DNA from 2 places in the uncultured Cloacibacillus sp. genome. Region 1 is predicted to be linked to the other one. Evidence: riboswitches for the same ligand, from Rfam matches in the RefSeq annotation. Region 1 holds a riboswitch; the other holds the start of a gene.
The links. Region 1 has a riboswitch for molybdenum cofactor ahead of ABGT66_RS01880 (substrate-binding domain-containing protein). Riboswitches for the same ligand answer to the same signal wherever they lie in the genome.

Region 1 (9,452 bases):
TATCGCGTCGAGGAAGATTATCCCCGGGTCGCCGGTGCGCCACGCGGAGTCGGCGATTTCCTCAAGCAGCGCCGCCTCTTCGCCGTGCGGGTCGGCGACGGCCTTTTCCATGAAATCGTCGAAGACGCCGACGGAGATGTTGAAGTTCGTTATCGTGCCGTCCTTGTCCTTGCAGTGGATGAATTTCCTGATGTCGGGGTGGTCGATGTTGAGTATCCCCATGTTCGCGCCGCGGCGCATGCCGCCCTGCTGGACGGTCTCGGTCGCCTTGTCGAAGAGCCCCATGAACGAGACGGGGCCGGAGGCGCGGCCGTTGGTCGAGTTGACCTTCGCGCCCTCGCGGCGGAGCTTCGAGAAGTTGAAGCCCGTGCCGCCGCCGCTCTTGTGTATGAGCATCTGCTTGCGCAGCGCCTCGCATATGCTTTCCATAGAGTCTTCGATGCCGATGACGAAGCAGGCCGCGAGCTGTCCGTGCGGCGCGGGGCGTCCCGCGTTCATCAGCGTCGGGCTGTTCGGCAGGAAGCGCAGAGTCGCCATAATTTCGTAGAACTCGTCGGTCCATTTATACTGCTCCGCGAGCGTGCGCTCCGCCGCCGCGACGTTCTTCGCGACGCGGACGAGCATCTCTTCGGGTTTCTCCACGGGGTTTCTGTTCTCGTCGCGCCACAGGTAACGGTCGCGCAGAATATCCTTCGCTGATGGGCTGAACGCAGGCTTTATAAGCATAATTGAGAACCTCCAATTATTATGCTGGCGGGTATTTTTAATTAAACGAGCCGGAGCGTACCGCCCGCCCGGCTCATTTATCATATCATAATTTTTTATTTTGAGAAGGTTGAGGACACTAGATATATTGACATCTTATCCACCAAACACTATCCATAGTGTGATTAACTGTGTGGATAAGATGTGCGCGGAGCGCGCTACTTACGCCACAGGCTGCGCGTGAAGAGCGCGAGCAGCGTGTATATCTCAAGCCTGCCGCAGAGCATGTCGAAGGTGTAGACCCACTTCGCGAAGGGCGCCTGGTCGGCGAAGTTCTCCACAGGGCCGACGTCCGCGAGCCCGGGGCCGACGTTGCTCAGCGTCGCGGAGACGGCGCTGATTGAGGTGACTATGTCGTTGCCGGTGAGGCTGACCGCGATGGCGGAGAGGCCCCATATCATGAAGTAGATCGCGATGAAGCACGAGGCGGCGGAGACCATCTGCGGGCTGACCGCCTTCTCTCCCTGGCGCACAACTACGACGGCGTTCGGGTGGACGAGCTTCTTGAGCTCGCCGAAGGCCGCCTTTATGACTATCTGGAAGCGCACGCATTTGATAGCGCCCGCCGTCGAGCCGGCGCAGCCGCCTATCATCATTATCGCGAGCAGCACGAGCTGCGTGAAGTATGGCCACTGCGCGTAGTCAGCCGTGATGAAGCCCGTCGTCGTTATGACGCTGACGACCTGGAAGGAGCTGAAGCGCAGCGCGTCCCAGAAGCTCGTGTAGACGCCTTCCCAGAGCAGGTGCGCGCAGATGAGCGCCGTCGCTATGACGACGACGCCGGTGTAGAAGAGGAACTCGGGCTCCTTGTAGGGCTTCAGAGTGCGCGCGCGCAGCGCCGCGAAATGCAGCGTGAAGTTCGCGCCGCAGGCGAACATCAGGAAGAGGAGCACGTAGTCGAGGTATGCTGAGTCGTAGTGCGCGACGCTCGCGGTGTGCGTCGAGAATCCTCCCGTCGATACGGCGGCGAAGGAATGCGCTATCGCGTTGTAGAAATTCATGTCTCCCGCCATGAGCAGGACGACGCCGACGATTGTGATGCCGACGTAGATTTTCCACAGCGTCGTCGCCATCTCGGTGATGCGCGGGCTGACCTTCTCGAGCGTCGGGCCCGGGCTTTCGGCCTTGAAGAGGTAGGTCATGTTGCCGCCGAGCAGCGGGAGCATCGCGATGACGAGGACGACTATTCCCATGCCGCCGAGCCAGTGCGTCGTCGCGCGCCACATCAGTATGCCGCGCGGCACGGGCTCCATCTCGCGGATGACGGATGCTCCCGTCGTCGTGAAGCCGGACATCGCCTCGAAATATGCGTCGGTGAAAGAGGGTATCGTGCCGTCGAATATGTATGGAAGGCAGCCGACGAACGAAGCGGCTATCCACGCGAGCGTGACGCATGCGATAGCCTCGCGCGCACCCATGCTGCCGCGGTTCGCGCCGCGTCCCGCGAGCGCGAGGAGGCCCGACAGCGCGAGACCCGCGAGCGCGGAAAGCAGGAACGCTTTGATGTCGCGCGTACCGTCAGCCACGGCCCAGATGAACGGAAAGCCCATCGAAACCGTGACCGTGAAAGTTATCATTGCCAGAAACTTGGCGACTATCGCGTAATTCAAGACGGCGCGCCCCTATCCGAAAATCGCGAGCGCCGCTTCCATCGAGGCGGCAGTGCCGAAGATTATTATCTTGTCCCCGCCCCGGAGCTCCGTCTGCCCCGTCGGTATCAGCATCTCGCCGCCGCGGTCGAGCAGTCCGATGAGCGAGCCCTCCGGCATCGTCAGCTCCATCAGCTTTTTACCGTCGGCCGTCGAGCCGGAGGCGACGGTCGTCTCCACGGCCTCGGCGCTTATCTCCTCGAGGACTGTGAGGACGTTCGACGTTCCGGGGTAGCGGACGCTGCGCGTTATCACGTCGGCGAGCGTCTGGTTGCGGTTCACTATCGCGTCCACGGGGATGTGGTTCGTCATGCCGAGGTAGTTGTGGTTGCGCACGACGGCGATGCTCTTCGATACGCCGAGCGTCTTCGCGAGTACCGCGAGCATGAGGTTCGTCTCGTCGTGCTCCGTCGCGGCGACGCAGCCGTCGGCGTCCGTTATGCCCTCGGATTTAAGGAATTCCGCGTCCGCGCCGTTGCCGCATAAAATCATCGCGCGCGGCAGCTCGCCCGCGAACTTCTCGCACTTCGCGCGGTCCTCGTCGACGATGCGCAGGTCGATGCCGCGTATGTGCGCGAGCAGCCTTTCCGCCGTCTGATGTCCGATCTTTCCCGCGCCGATGATGAATACGCGCTTCAGCCGCTTCGACTTCGCGGGCTGGAAGAGGCGCTCGATTTCGAGAATCTGCGAGCGGTAGCACATCGTGTAGCAGAGGTCGCCGGGCTGCAGCGCGTAGGATGCCTTCGGGACGAAGGAGTCCTCGCCGCTCTTGACCCAGACGACGAGCATTATCATTTTGGGGTTGCGTTTGCGTATTTCATATAAAGGAAGGCCGCAGAGCGGCGAGTCCTGAGCGACGCGGAAGAGGTATATGCCGGCGCGCCCTCCCGCTATTTCCGTTGTGTGCAGAGCCGCGCGCACTTCGAGCAGCTCTTCTATATCCTTCGCGACGGAACGCTCCGGCGACACGAGCATGTCGATGCCGAGGTCGTTCGCCCAGCTTTCGTTGTCTGTGAACTCGAGGCCGACCGCGCGCGCTATCACGTGCGGCACGCCCGAGCGCTTCGCTATCCAGCAGGCCATGAGGTTGACCTCGTCCCTGTTGGTGCAGGCGATGAGCATCATGACGTCGGACTTTTTGCCCGTTATCCCCGCCTTCGCGAGCACGCTGGGCCGCGCGCCGTTGCCGTTCACCACCATTACGTCGAGCGTCTCTTCGGCCTGCGCCGCGCGCTCTTCGTCTTCTTCGACTATTACGATGTCGTGACCGTCAGCCGAGAGGTTCCTCGCTACGCTGTATCCGACCTCTCCCGCTCCGACTATTACGATGCGCAAAGCCAATCTCTCCCTTTTCGGCAGATATGTGCGGTACAGTATAAGATATTTTCAGTTTATTGCAAATTCTGACGGAGCGCAGTTTTACCGATTTTTTACGCGCGCGCGCGGCGCTTGCCATCCGCGCGCGTTCGTTGTAAGATTTTAGCACTGACAAAGGATATGGACGGTTCTCCGAGCCTGCTGCGCCTAAGGGTGAAAGCCTACGGACTCCAGGCCGACAGGGTCGACGGCGGAAACGCGGCGGCCTCCCTCCGGAAAGGCGAACGGCTGCATTGTATATTACAAAGGCCGTACTCTCGAGAGGACGGTCTTTTTCTTTTTTCAGCGGATCACACAATTTTCTCCGCCCGCGGCGGACGCCCCCAACGTCCGCCGCGGGTTCTGTTCTTTTTAGTCCCCGACTGTGGCGCAAAACGAGCTAAATAGTGTACAATAGCCGCGACGGGCGCTCTCGTCCGCGCTTTTCGGAAAACGAGCGCCTGCGTCCCTGAATCCGGCCCTTCTAAAGCTTGCGCCATGAGCGCCGGACGTCAGGGCGGCGATGGAAACGTCGCCGTCTCCCACTGCGGAAAGGGGACTTTGCGCCGCGGGCCGTACCTTACCCGCCTCCCTTCTTTCCGTGACGGATACATAAAGGCTGTAGACGCAGCATAAATCTCACGAGGAGGGGTTTATACCCATGCGTATCAACAAAAAAGGTTCTTTAATCGCGCTGCTGCTCGCGGTCTGCGTGCTGGCTTTCGCCTCGCTCGCGGCCGCGGCCGACAAGGCGCCCGTTCTCCGTATGGCGACGACGACGAGCACCGACGACACCGGACTGCTCGACTATCTCGCGCCGATCTGCCTCAAGGACACCGGCATCGACGTGCAGTGGGTCGCGGTCGGAACGGGCAAGGCTCTTGAGTTCGGACGCAACGGCGACGTCGACGTCGTGCTGACGCACGCCCCGTCGCAGGAAGACAAGTTCGAGGCCGAGGGCTACGGCGTAGACCGCCGCAAGGTTATGTACAACGACTTCGTCCTCATCGGCCCCGCTAACGACCCCGCGGGCGTCAAGGGCAAGCCCGTCATCGAAGCGATAGCGACGATAGCCGAGAAGCAGCAGAAGCTCGTCAGCCGCGCCGACAAATCCGGCACGCACACCGCCGAGCTCAAGCTCCTCGACAAGGCCGGAGTGAAGGACTTCGACAAGGCCGCTTGGTACGTGCAGACGGGCCAGGGAATGCTCAAGACGATCAACATCGCCGAGGAGCAGGGCGGCTACGCGCTCACCGACCGCGGCACCTTCATCAAGTATGACGCCGGTCTCGACGGACGCGAGGGCCTCGTCATCATCTGCGAGGGAGACGCCGAGCTTCTCAACAAGTACAGCGTCATGGCGGTCAACCCCGAGAAGCACCCCGAGGCGAAGCACGACCTCGCGGTGAAGTACATCGAGTGGATCACCTCGCCGAAGGTCCAGCAGGACATCGCGAACTTCAAGCTCGAAGGGAAGCAGCTCTTCTTCCCCGACGCCGACCCCGCGAAGTAATATCGCAGAATTTGCGGACGCGCCGCCCACACGCGGCGCGTCTTAACGTATCCGGAGACAGCCGCGCATGGACTTCATAGCCGAGGGATTTATACAGGCCTTCAGAATGCTCCTCACGATGGACGAGGAGACGGCCGTCATCGTCGTGACCACCTTCAAGCTCACGGCCTTGTCGATGGCGGGCGTCCTGCTCTTCGGCCTTCCCACGGGCTTTCTGCTAGGATACTTCGACTTTCCCGGAAAGCGCGCCGTGCGCACCGTGACGGACACGCTGCTCGCGCTTCCGACCGTCGTCATCGGGCTGCTCGTCTACGCATTCATTTCGCGGCGCGGCCCGCTCGGCGACTGGGAGCTGCTCTTCACGGTACGCGGCATGGCGATAGGCCAGGTGATACTCGGCACGCCGATAGTCGCGGCCTACACGGCGGCGGCGATTGAAGGGCTCGACAGCCGCCTGCGCCAGACTCTCATGACGCTCGGCGCGTCGGGCGGGCGTCTTGCGCTCACGAGCCTCTGGGAGGCGCGCTTCATGATACTCGTCGCGGCGCTCACGGCCTTCGGGCGCATCGTCGGCGAGGTCGGCTCGGCGATGATGCTCGGCGGCAACATCAAATGGCACACGCGCACGATAACGACGGCGATAACGCTCGAGACGGGCAAGGGCGAATTCGCGCTCGGCATAGCGCTCGGCGTCATCCTCATACTTATTTCGCTGCTTCTCAACATTTCGCTGACCTTCCTGCGCCGCAGGAGCCAGAACTGAGGCTTCAAAAAAATATAAAATTACGGACGGTGTGTTTCTTATGAAAAAGTTTGCAATAGCTCTCGCCGCTCTTCTGATATGCTCTCCGGCCTTCGCGGGCACGATAAAGCTCTCGAGCACCATCGGCCCCGTCGACGCCGGCATAATCCCGCTGCTCGCCGAGACCTTCAAGGCTAAGACGGGGACGGAATTCGTCATCGAAAAGGCCGGAACGGGCGCGACGCTCGAAAAGGCGAAGGGCGGGGACTTCGACATGGTCGTCGTCCACGCGCGCGCTCTCGAGGATAAATTCATCGCCGAAGGCTACGGGCAGAACCGCCGCGACATCATGTACAACGACTTCGTAATCCTCGGCCCGAAGGACGACCCCGCGGGAATCAAGGGAATGAAGTCCGCCGCCGAGGCGTTTAAGAAAATCGCCGCCTCCGACGTCGAGTTCGTCAGCCGCGGCGACATGTCCGGCACGCACGTCGCCGAGATGAACGTCTGGAAGGCTGCGGGAATCACCCCGGACGGCGAAAAGGACGCCTGGTACACGGTCTTCTCGCTCGGCAAGCTCGGCAACGGCCACACGACGGAGTTCACGAACCGCCGCGGAGCCTACACGCTGATGGACCGCGCCACCTACCTCACGAAGAAGAATAAAATCGACATCGTCCCGCTCGTCGAGGGCGACCCGATACTGCTCAACCTCATCGCGGCTATCGAAGTGAGCCCGAAGCGCTTCCCGAACGTCAACAACAAGGACGTCGTGGCCTTCGTCGACTGGCTCTGCGGCGACGAGGCGCAGACGATAATCAAGGATTTCAAGGTCGACCAGTACGGGGAGCCGCTCTTCTTCCCGAACTCCGACGAATGGAATAAGAAGCACGGGAAATAACTCCCGCGCGGCGGAGGCGGCGGGATTTCCCGCCGCCCCGCAGCTTCACGACATGAGCACGCCGCTTTACGAAATCCATAATCTCAGACAGAGCTACGAAAAAGGCCGCCCGAACCTCGACATCGCGGAGCTTTCCATAGACGCGGGCTGCGTCACCGGCGTCGTCGGGCCGAACGGCGGCGGCAAGTCCACGCTGCTGAAGGTGCTCGCCTTCCTCATTCCGGCATCCGGCGAGATAATTTTCGACGGACGCCCCGCGGCTGGGCGCGAGCGCGAGATTCGGCGCGAGGTCACCTATCTGCTCCAGGAGTCGTACCTGCTCAAGCGCTCGGTCTTTGAGAACGTCGCCTACGGCCTGCGGCTGCGCGGCGCGGAGAAGCGGCTCATCGATGCGCGCGTGCGCGAGAGCCTCGAAGCGGTCGGCCTCGCGCCCGAGGAGTTTGCCTCGCGCCCGTGGTACAGGCTTTCGGGCGGCGAGGTGCAGCGCGTCGCGCTCGCCGCGCGCCTTGCGCTGAGGCCGAAGGCGCTGCTCCTGGACGAGCCGACCGCGAACGTCGACGAGGCGAGCGCGCAGCTCGTGATGGAGGCCGCGGTGCGCGCCTCGCGCGAATACGGCGCGGCGGTAATCGTATCGACGCACGACACCGCGTGGCTCTACGAGATAGCGTCGAACGTCGTCAGCCTCTACGGAGGCCGCGTCGCGGGCACGGGCGCGGAGAACATCTTCCGCGGCGGCTGGCATCTCGAGGGCGGCTTCATGACGCGCCCCTTCGCCGGCGGGCAGGCGCTGTTCGCCTATCCCGGCGCTTCGTCGCGCGCCGCCGTGCTCAGCCCGTCCGATATAACAGTTTCCGTCGAAATGCCGCCGCGTGCGGAAAATATGAACGTCCTGCGCGGCGTGGTTTCGCAGCTTGCGCTCGAGCGCGCCTCTGGAGCCGTGCTGCTCTCCGCGGACGTTTCGGGCAGCGTCGTAAAGGCGCGCCTCTCGGCCGAAGATACGGCCCGCCTCTCGCTGCGCCCCTCTTCGGAAATTTTTCTTTCCTTCTCATATTCTTCTCTTCGCTGGCTTTGATTCCGCGCGCGCCCGCAATTGCGCGCCGCGCGTTAACATGATATAAAATAACGTGGGTATTGACACGACAACCACCATTTTGCTGACAGCGAAAGGATGATCATATATGTGCGGAATTATGGGTTACGTCGGCGACAGGGACACGACGAGGATAATTCTCGAAGGGCTCGCCAAGCATGAGTACCGCGGCTACGACTCCGCGGGCATAGCGGTTATAAAGGACGGCAGAATTTCCGAGCTTCGCACCGTCGGGCGCGTCGCGCAGCTCGCGGAGAAGGTCGCGGCTGCGGGGCTGACGGGCGACATCGGAATAGGCCACACGCGCTGGGCGACGCACGGCGGCGTGACGGAGAACAACGCGCACCCGCATATTTCGAGCGACGACCGCGTCGTGCTCGTCCATAACGGCATCATCGAGAACGCGCGCGACATCCGCGCCGAGCTCGAATCAAAGGGCATTAAATTCCACACCGAGACCGACACGGAGTCCGCGGTGCAGTACCTCGGCTACGTCTACGACGGAGACCCGAAGGAAGCGATAGTGAAGCTCACGGCGCGCATCCGCGGCGCCTTCGCGCTCGTCATCATGTTCTACGACAAACCGCGCGAAATCTGGGTCGCGCGCAAGGGCTCGCCGCTCGTCGTCGGGCACGCGGGGAACGAGGGCTTCTGCGCCTCCGACCCGACCGCGCTGCTTGAGTTCACGCACGACGTATGGTTCATGGACGACGACGAAATGGCGCAGATAACCCGCGAAGGGTGCAAATTCTTCGACTTCTCGGGGCGCGAGCACGAAAAGGCCTCGATGCACCTCGACTGGGACGCCGCGATGACGAACCGCGGCAAATACCCGCACTTCATGCTCAAGGAAATTCACGAACAGCCCGACGTCGTCGCGCACACGCTGCTGGGCCGCGTCGCGGACGACGCGGTCGACCTCGGCCGCGAGCTCGCGTGGACTCCCGAGGAGGCCGCGCAGTGGAAGCGCATCCACTTCGTCGCCTGCGGAACGTCGCACTACGCCACGATAGTCGCGCAGCATATAATGGAGACCTTCGGCAATTTTGAAATCCGCACGGAGGTCGCGTCGGAATACCGCTACAGGAACATCCCGTCGGGGCCCGACACGCTCGCCGTATTCGTCTCGCAGTCCGGCGAGACGGCGGACACGCTGCACGCGGCGCGTCTCGCTAAAGCGCGCGGCGCTAAGTGCCTCGTAATCACGAACGTCCGCGGCTCGACGATCCACCGCGAGGTCGGCGACGCGCTCATCACGCCGGCTGGGCCGGAAATAGGCGTAGCCGCGACTAAGACATTCACCGCGCAGATAACGATACTTACACTGCTCGGACTTTACCTCGCAAAGCTGCGCGGAGAGCTTGACCCGAACACGGAAAAGCGCCTCGTCTCTGCGCTCATGGACATTCCCGGCAAACAGGCCGCGATGCTCGACC
Region 2 (9,452 bases), on a different contig from region 1:
GCTTCAGGATGGCGGCGTTGACGCTATAATGTTTAGCAACGAATTCAGCCTTCCTTACCTGACCAAAGTTAATACAGAAACTGTCGCCGCGATGGCACGCGTTATTGGGGAACTGATGCCTAATATAGACGTGCCTTATGGTGTGAACGTGCTATGGGATCCTCAGGCGTCGCTTGACCTCGCAGCTGCCGTCGACGCGAAATTTATACGCGAAATATTCACTGGCGTTTATGCGAGCGACTTTGGATTATGGAATACTCACTGCGGAGAAGTCGTCAGGCATCAGAGGTCTATTGGAGCGGAAAACGTCAAGCTCCTTTTCAATATAGTACCGGAAGCTGCCAAGTACCTTGCAGACAGGGATATACGCCAAATAGCGAAGTCGACCGTATTCAACTGCAAACCGGATGCGCTGTGCGTCTCGGGGCTTACTGCCGGTTCCCCGACCGATATGAGTACGCTTAAGGAAGTCAAAGAAGAGGTCCCGGAAACGGTCGTATTCGCAAATACTGGCTGCCGTAAGGAAACTATTGCGCGCCTGCTTGAAATAGCTGATGGAGCCGTTGTAGCCACAACGTTTAAGTACGACGGTAAGTTCGAGAATCAGGTCGATAGAAGACGTGTCAAGGAATTCATGGACGTCGTCAGGAGCGTACGCTGAACGCGGCGTGATATCCGTGATATAAAGGAAGTCTCTGTGGATGAGCAAATGCGTATTCGGATTTGACTTCGGTACGATGTCGTGCCGCGGTGTAGCGCTCAGCTTAAATGACGGTAAACTGCTTGCCTCGGCCGAAAAAGAATATTCAAACGGAGTGATATCTGGAAATCTGCCAAACAGCGATGTCGTGTTGCCTCCGGAATGGTTCCTTCAGTCTCCAGAGGACTGGATTGAGAGCATGGAATTTGTCTCGAAAAAGATGCTTTCAGACGGAGGAATTTCACCAGACGATGTCGTAGGCCTTGGAACTGATTTCACGAACTGTACGCTATTGCCCGTTCTCAGCGACGGAACGCCGTTGTGCATGATCGACAAATATAAACATTGTCCAAATGCCTGGCCGAAACTATGGAAACATCATGGCGCTCAAAAATATGCAGAAGAAATAGAAGATTACGCAAAGAAACATACAGATTGGTTAAAAATATATTTTGGCGGCAGCGTTTCGTCTGAATGGGTTTTTCCTAAAGTTATGCAGGTTCTTAGAGAAGACCCAGAAATATACCAAGCTGCAGATTATTTTATCGAGGCTGTCGACTGGATAGTTCAGTGGATGACAGGAGAAGTCACGCGGAACTATGGTATCCTTGGAGTGAATGCTTTCTGGATAAAAGGCCGAGGTTTCCCTGATAATGATTTTCTTGGCGCTCTCGCACCAGAACTAAAAAACATCGGCGAAATGAAACTCTCCGGACATCTTTTAAAGCCTGGCGATGCCGCTGGCCGTTTGACGAAAAAAGCTGCGGATCGTCTTGGTCTGACAGAGAGAACAGTCATTGCGGCAGGACACGGTGACAGCGCCGTCGTCGCAAGCGGCATTGGAGTCACGCAAAGCGGCAGCATGATACTCGTAATGGGAACAAGTACTTGTCACCAGATGCTGTATAAAGACTTGCAGCCTATTGACGGGGTATGTTCCATAGCCGCAGACGGCATGATTCCAGGGCTTTACAGTTATGAGTCAGGACAGCCGGCGACCGGAGATGTGTTCTCTTGGTTCGCACATAACTGCGTTCCTGCTGAATACAAAGCCGAGGCGACGCTTCGCGGCGTAAACGTACTTGAAAGTTTAGGTGCAAAAGCTGCTGCTTTGAGACCCGCAGAATGTGGAATTCTTGCTCTGGACTGGCTCAATGGAAACAGAAGTATTTTATCAAATTACAATCTATCGGGGGCTATGATCGGGCTGACTATTTCTACCAAACCGGAGGAGATATACCGTTCTTTGGTTGAAGCGAATCTGTTCGGCTCACGTATGATCCTCGAAAATCATGAACGGGGAGGTGTAAAAATCGACAGAGTCCACGCCGTTGGCGGCATTCCGGCGAAAAGTCCGTGGATCATGCAGACCTGCGCAGATATTCTAGGCAGGGAAATATCTGTCCCATGCATTGACAATATTTCTGCGCGCGGTGCAGCCGTATGCGGTGCGGTCGCTGTCGGCGGAACTGAAGGTTGCGCAGATTTTTATGAGGCGGCAGAACGGCTTGTTCCGAAAACAGAGCGTATCTATACGCCGGTCCCGGACAATGTCATCGTGTATGACGAGCTCTATCGTTTTTATACTGAGCTGCACGATATGTTCGGTCGGAACAGTAAAATGATGAAAATTCTGAAGGATTTGCGGCTTCGGAGTTTATCGTGTAAGTAGAAGGAGGGGACCACGTGAAACAGAAATTAATGAGTTTGCTGCTTGTACCGATAGCGGCGTTCTTGTTTGGAGGATTCGCTCTCTCCAGCGCTCCTGCGTACGCTGAAGGTAAAGACTATACCATAGCCGTCGTTGTTAAAGATATGTCCGACCCATGGTTCCTGCGTATGCAGGAAGGCGTTGACGCGTTTGCTGACGAAAGCGGAGTCAATTGCTACGTGAAAGGGCCGTCAAAGACGGACTCGGCAGAGCAGATCCAGGTAATTGAAACGCTGATCGTGCAGGATATAGACGCTCTCTGCGTCGTCCCGATCGACCCGGAAGCCTGTAAGCCAACGCTGAAAAAAGCAATGGACAAGGGCATCAAAGTCATTACGCACGAAGCTGCTGGTTTTGAGATGTGCGATTATGACCTCGAAGCCTTCAACAACCAGGAATATGGCGAAGCGATGATGGACGAACTCGCAAAGCAGATGGGCGAAGAAGGAAGTTACGTGACTATGGTTGCGTTCCTGTCGTCTGTTTCGCACAACCAGTGGATGGATGCAGCCGTCGCACACCAGCAGAAAAAATATCCAAAGATGACGCTGATTCCGGAAAAGCGTATCGAGTGTGAAGACAATATGGATATGGCCTATAACAAGGCAAAAGAAATTATTAAAAAATATCCTGATATAAAGGGCTTCATCGGTGCGTCCAGCTATGACCCGCCGGGAGCTGCGAAAGCTATAGACGAGCTTGGAATGACCGGCAAAATGTTCGCCGTCGGAACTGGCGTACCGTCAGTCTCGGGCCCCTACCTTAAGTCCGGTTCTAACCCGTGCGTGCTTTGCTGGGATCCCGCTGGTGCAGGACAGGCAATGTGCAAGCTTGCCATCATGTGCCTCGACGGCAAGCAGGCTGATATTAAAGCAGGTCTCGACCTCGGTATAGATGGTTATAACAAACTCAACGCCGACGGTAAGAACTTGAGCGGAAACGCGGTTTTGGTAATCAATAAGGACAATATGGATAAGTATCAGTTCTAGCTTCTGAGGACTGACGCTGCATGCACGCCTGCGCATTCGGAGCGTGCGGATGCGTGGGCTTGTTTTTTCTGTGACAGTGGGGAATCATAATGAGAGATACATTATTAGAGGTACGCGGTATATCGAAGCGTTTTGGAGGGGTCAAAGCGCTGGATAAAGTCGATCTTGCGATAGGCAGAGGGGAAATACACTGCCTTCTTGGCGAAAACGGCAGCGGAAAATCCACTCTCATCAAGATCGTATCTGGTTTTTATCAGCCTGACGAAGGCGAGATAATATTTGATGGCATCTCTTATAAACATCTGACGATCAATCAGTCCATTCAGCTTGGCATACAGGTTATATACCAGGATATGTCTATTTTCCCGAATCTGACGGTCGCAGAAAACATAGCTTTGAATTATGAACTTTACAGCAAAAAGAGACTAGTGAGCTGGAAAAATGTATACAAGATAGCAAGGCAGTCTCTGGAACATATAGGAATTGAGCTGCCTCTTGATGCAGAGGTTGGAACGCTTTCTGTCGCAGACAAACAGCTTATCGCGATAGCACGCTCCATTTTGCATAACTCGAAGCTGATCATAATGGACGAGCCGACGTCAGCACTTACAAGACGAGAGGTAGATAAGCTGTTCAAGGTTATACGACAGCTTCAGAGCGAAGGCATATCGGTACTTTTCATTAGTCATAAATTAGACGAAGTTTTTGAAATAGCTGAGCGTTTTACTATTTTCCGTAATGGGAAGCTTATAGTCACTGATGATGCAAAAAATGTAGATAACGAAAGTTTTGTCTACTACATGACTGGGCGCAAGATCGAAGAAAATTATTTCGTACCGGATGAGATCGATAGATCTCGGAGCATCTTTAAAGTAGAGAATCTATGCCTCAAAAACGGCTTTGAAAATATAAATTTTGAGATCTATCCTGGGGAGATTTTAGGTATAACTGGACTTCTGGGGTCAGGGCGCACTGAGCTCGCAAAAGCGCTTTTCGGTCTTTATTCCGCAGATAAGGGCTGTATCTATATCGACGGGAAGGAAACCTCGATTCGGACTCCGATGGACGCGCTGAAGCTCAATGTCGCATATGTACCGGAAGACAGACTTACTGAGGGATTGTTCTTGACGCAGTCAATTGAAAACAATATGATTGCCGCTCATATCGACGGTATCAAGAAGAGCAATGGGATTGTGGACTTCGATAAAGGACGAGCCGATTCTAAAAAGTGGGTTGCAGATCTGGGAATAAAACTTGATAAACTTGAAGACGGCATCCAGACTCTGTCTGGAGGTAACCAGCAGAAAGTGGTCCTTGGAAAATGGCTTGAAACTTCGCCGAAAGTGCTTATACTCAACGGGCCTACTGTAGGCGTCGACATCGGAGCCAAGTTCGATATTCATAATTACTTGAGGGCTCTGGCCCAGCAAAAGAATATGGCTATCATATTGATTTCGGACGATATCAGCGAGATATTAATGAACTGCAACCGTATATTAATTATCAAAAATGGAAAAATCGTCAGTGAACATAAAAATACAGACCTGACGGTGGAAACACTTCAAAACCTTATCACGGGTAAGAAAGAGGCTGTTCTGTAATGAAGACGCTACTTAGACGCAGCGAGTTTTATGTGACGCTGATAATCATAGCTCTTTCTTTCATAATACAGGCTAAGAGCGGACAGTTTTTTACTGCGAACAATCTTGTAGACTTAGTGAGGAGCCTTATAGTTCCAGGGATGATGGCTGCTGGATTGCTTATGGTTATCGCATCTGGGAATATAGACGTTTCGTTTCCTTATAATGCAATGCTCTGTATGTTCTTTGTTACAAAGTTGTTTCAAACTACCCACTATACCGGCCCAGTCGTATGGGGATTTGTACTCGCTGGGGCTATCGGACTGCTTCTTGGTGTGATAAACGGCGTGCTAGCCGCTTGGCTGAGACTTCCCACGCTTATAATCACACTTGGCACATGCAGTATATATCTTGGCTTTACACAAGGGGTGCTGAAAAGCAGGGTAATCTCGTCTCTGCCTGCACCGCTTGCCGACATGGCTGCGGCGAACCTCTTTTCGGTCAGGAGCGCGGCGACTGGCCTAGGCAGTTCGATGCATGTCAGTATATTCCTCTTGATAGCCGTACTCCTGATAGTGCATTTTATATTGAAGTATACGCTCCTTGGTAGAGGGATATATGCGGTCGGCGGAGACATGGTCGCTGCTGAAAGGGCCGGTTTCAATGTTGCTTTCATACGTATTTTTGTCTTTGCGTTCATGGGCATCATAGGCGGCATTGCAGGACTGACGCAGGTTACTCTTTCTGGAATATGTCAGATAAACTTTTTCGACGGATACGAAATGACCATCATTGCAGCTGTCGTGCTTGGCGGTGCAAGTATCTCCGGAGGAAACGGTACTGTATTTGGTACTTTTCTTGGCGTGCTATTGATGAAGCTTATCTCAAACAATTTGATACTGCTCGGCATACCGACGAACTGGAGTAAGTTTATGACTGGGATACTTATAATCGCGGGAGTGAGCATGTCCGCCTATAAGCTGCTTTCTGCTGAAAGAAAAGTCTCTGGCAATATATTAGAAAACAAAGAAGGTTCTGACCATGAATAAGAACAGTTCCAGCATGCGCGGTCTGCTGCAGAAGAACGCCAACAACGTTAAATTGATAGTGATGTTTCTGCTCTCAGTTGCGGTACTTTACATCGCTACGCATGGGGCGTTTTCTTGGGAACAGCTGGGACTCGTTGCATATCTTTTCCCAGAAATGGGCGTCTTGGCTTTGGGAATGATGTTGGCGATGGTCAGCGGAGGCATCGATCTAACCGTCGTAGCTGTGGCTGATTTGGCTGGTATAGTCGGCTGCATGTTTATGAAAGCCGTGATGCCGGAAGGAGCTTCATTACTCGTCCAGGTCGCTGTTCTTATAGCTACCGTCATGTTAAGTCTTTTGGTCGGAGCGCTTTGCGGAATACTATCCGGTAGTTTTATAGCCCGTATAGGTATTCCTGCAATGGTTGCCACGCTTGGTGCGTCTGACATAATTCTTGGCATGGCTATAGGTATAACGAACGGCTCATCAATAAGAGGACTCCCGCCGATCTTAAATCATGTCGTAAACTATAAACTGTTTGAGATAATCCCGGTTACCGCGTTAGTCTTTGCCGTCTGTGCATGCGTTGTCGCTTTCATATTGTATAAGACTTCTCTTGGGTTCAAAATTTATATGGTAGGTTCGAATAAAGTAGCGTCGCGTTTTTCCGGCATAAACAACACAAGAGTTATCACGCTTACGTATATGATAAGCGGTATGCTTTCTGCCGTATCAGGACTTCTTATGTGCGGCCATTTCAATTCTGCACGGTCGGATTTCGGTAAATCATACCTCATGCCGGCTATCCTTATATGCGTACTTGCCGGGGTAAATCCCAATGGCGGTAAAGGTAAGGTCATGGGACTTGTAATAGCTGTCGTGATCCTTCAGACGCTTTCCTCTGGATTTGCAATGTTCCAGAATATATCGGATTATTACAAGAATCTGATTTGGGGACTCGTGCTTATCGCTGTAATGATAGCAAATGTAGTTTCAGAAAGACGGAATAGTAAGAAAACAAATAGCTGATTACTAGACGATATATTCTAAATTTAAACTTAGCGCTCCTAGCTTATGTGGTCAGTTAGGAGCGCTAAATTGTTCTTTATACTATTATAATAGATTTATAATAGTATAATCATTGCTTTTGCCTCCGTCGGCTACTCCTCCGGCTTCACTGCGAGGAACCTCAGACGCACATAATCGGCATTCCAGCCGTTGGCGTCGCTGTAGAGCATCGGGCGGCAGTAGTCCTCGACTTCCTTATAAAAAGCTTCTTTCTCTTCCGACGTAAAGCCGTCGGTGTGGCTCGCGGAGAACACCTCGAGCCAGCGGCGCAGGCCGTGGACCAGCGGCGTCGGGCGGTCGATGCGCGCGATGAACTTCACCTGAAAGCCCTGGTTTTCGAGAATGTCGGAGAAAGTGCCGAGCTCCGGGAACTTCCACGGGTTGCGCGCCTTGTAGTCTATGCCGCGCTTGATCAGCGCGATCTTCATGCCCTCGCGTATGACGCGCACGCAGCCCTCGCCTCCGCACTCGGCGGCGAAGCGCCCGCCCGGCTTCAGCAAATTCCAGACGCGGCGCACGACGGCGTACTGGTCCGGCATCCAGTGCAGCGCGTCGTTGCTCAGCACCGCGTCGAACTTTTCATCCATCTTCAGCGTCTGCGCGTCGGCGAGCCTCGCGTCCACTCCCGCCGTGCGCGCAGCCTCGACCATCTCGGGGCTCGAGTCCGTCCCGACGACGGTGCAGCCCGCCGCGGCGAGCTCCTTCGCGAGCACTCCCGTGCCGCAGCCGAGGTCGAGTATCCTTTCTCCGGCCTTCGGCTCAAGCAGCTCTATCACGGCCCGCCCCATCTCGGGGACGAAGTCCGCGCTCTTTCTGTATTCCTGCGGATTCCATATCTGATTCGTCATAGAGGGCACCTCTTTCCATGAATTGAGCGAGCGGCTCTTATGTGCGCTTCTATTATATACAACTTGCCGCCGCGGCGCATTTGCGAATCGCGCGGCGGCGCGCGCGCTTGTTGACAAGTGCACCTCAGTTGTTATAATCAAAAGCGGTTAAAAGTGAATAATACCCCGAGCCTGCCGACCTGCGGAAGCGCGCTTCTATGGCGTCAGGCCGATGGGTGCCCGCGGAAACGCCGGCGCCTCCCGTTTGGAAAGGGGAAAAGGATTCATGACTGAGCGCCCGCGCGCCCTTTTCCCGTTCCCGTACCCGCGGGAGCCCCGGCACAAAATACACGAGAGGGGGAACGGAGCGTTGCGCAGCCTGAAAGTCCTCATAGCCGAATCAGACCCGCTGCTTCAAAAATTATATTCCGACGTGATCCTCAACGACACATCCTTCACGCTGCTGAAGAGGGTCGACACCGGGCCGCAGATGTTCGAGGCGATGCGCTGCGTCGACGTCGACCTCGTGCTGCTCGACCTCTACCTCAAGGAGTTCAGCGCCTTCGACGAAATCGACGAGCTGCGCAAGGAGTTCCCGCGCACCGACTACATCGTCGTCTCGTCTGGCGACAACCCGGAGCTCGTGCGCAAAGCGATATGCGCGGGCGTCTTCGAGTTTCTCGTCAAACCCTTCTCGTTCGACCGGCTGCGCGCCGCGCTCAAAAATTACCAGATCTACCATCATTCGCTGACCGGGCGCACGAGCCCGTGGCAGCAGGAGGACATAGACGCGCTCGTCGCGATGAAGACGCACGACCCCTCGTGGGCCAACAACCGCACGATACCGAAGGGGCTGCAGCTCAAGTGCCTCAACGACATCGAGTCCTTCCTCAAGGAGAACGAAGGAACCTTCTCCGCGCAGGAGGTCGGCGACCGCCTCGGCATCTCGCGCTCGACGGCGCGCCGCTATCTTGAATTTCTGACGCTCAGCGAGCGCGTGGTCGTCGAGTACGCCTACCGCCGCGTCGGCCGCCCCGAGAAACGCTACCGCATGGCGCTGCTCTAGCGCTGAATTTACGAAAATCCGATGACTTCACGTCCCGCCGCGAAGCTTACGCGGCGGGACGAATTTTATGCGCGCCTCAGAGCGCCGCGCCGCGCCATAAACGCGCGCCCTTCCCCGCACGAACTGCGCACGCGCCGGAAGCGCGGCAGTCCGCGCGCGCGCCGCGCCGCCCGGCAAACGCGCGCGGCCCGTGCGTAAATTACGCCTGCGCCGTGAGCGCCAGGCGCTTCCGCACGATATTCGTCCTCGCCCTGCGCCGCGCGTCCGCGCGTAAATTGCGCGCGCTTCGCCGAAGCCGCGCCCGCGGCCGTAATTTTGCGCAGCTTCCCCGTGCGCGCCGCTCTTTACAAATTTTCTCCGTGAATTTTAATAAACATAAATCGACCAGAAAGGCGCACAACATTCCTAATTTCAACTAAATATTGCTCATTATTGTGTACTTTCGTATGATTTGTATAGAAAGTTTTGACATTTGTTGCAAC

Region 2: another riboswitch for molybdenum cofactor. It lies ahead of ABGT66_RS12330 (response regulator); the one in region 1 lies ahead of ABGT66_RS01880 (substrate-binding domain-containing protein).

The regions. Positions count from the first base shown of each region.
Region 1 covers NZ_CAWUXW010000001.1:411,552-421,003, reverse strand. The annotation lists gene ABGT66_RS01895 (adenosylcobalamin-dependent ribonucleoside-diphosphate reductase) at 1-726, opposite strand, end outside; gene ABGT66_RS01890 (potassium transporter TrkG) at 924-2,375, opposite strand; gene trkA (Trk system potassium transporter TrkA) at 2,388-3,749, opposite strand; molybdenum cofactor riboswitch at 3,910-4,030, shown strand; molybdenum cofactor riboswitch at 4,226-4,343, shown strand; gene ABGT66_RS01880 (substrate-binding domain-containing protein) at 4,432-5,283, shown strand; gene ABGT66_RS01875 (ABC transporter permease) at 5,351-6,046, shown strand; gene ABGT66_RS01870 (substrate-binding domain-containing protein) at 6,087-6,926, shown strand; gene ABGT66_RS01865 (energy-coupling factor ABC transporter ATP-binding protein) at 6,979-7,998, shown strand; gene glmS (glutamine--fructose-6-phosphate transaminase (isomerizing)) at 8,105-9,452, shown strand, end outside.
Region 2 covers NZ_CAWUXW010000005.1:219,374-228,825, reverse strand. The annotation lists gene ABGT66_RS12365 (BtpA/SgcQ family protein) at 1-661, shown strand, start outside; gene ABGT66_RS12360 (ribulokinase) at 702-2,372, shown strand; gene ABGT66_RS12355 (autoinducer 2 ABC transporter substrate-binding protein) at 2,387-3,400, shown strand; gene ABGT66_RS12350 (sugar ABC transporter ATP-binding protein) at 3,490-5,001, shown strand; gene ABGT66_RS12345 (ABC transporter permease) at 5,001-6,029, shown strand; gene ABGT66_RS12340 (ABC transporter permease) at 6,022-7,038, shown strand; gene ABGT66_RS12335 (methyltransferase domain-containing protein) at 7,170-7,925, opposite strand; molybdenum cofactor riboswitch at 8,077-8,196, shown strand; gene ABGT66_RS12330 (response regulator) at 8,275-8,970, shown strand.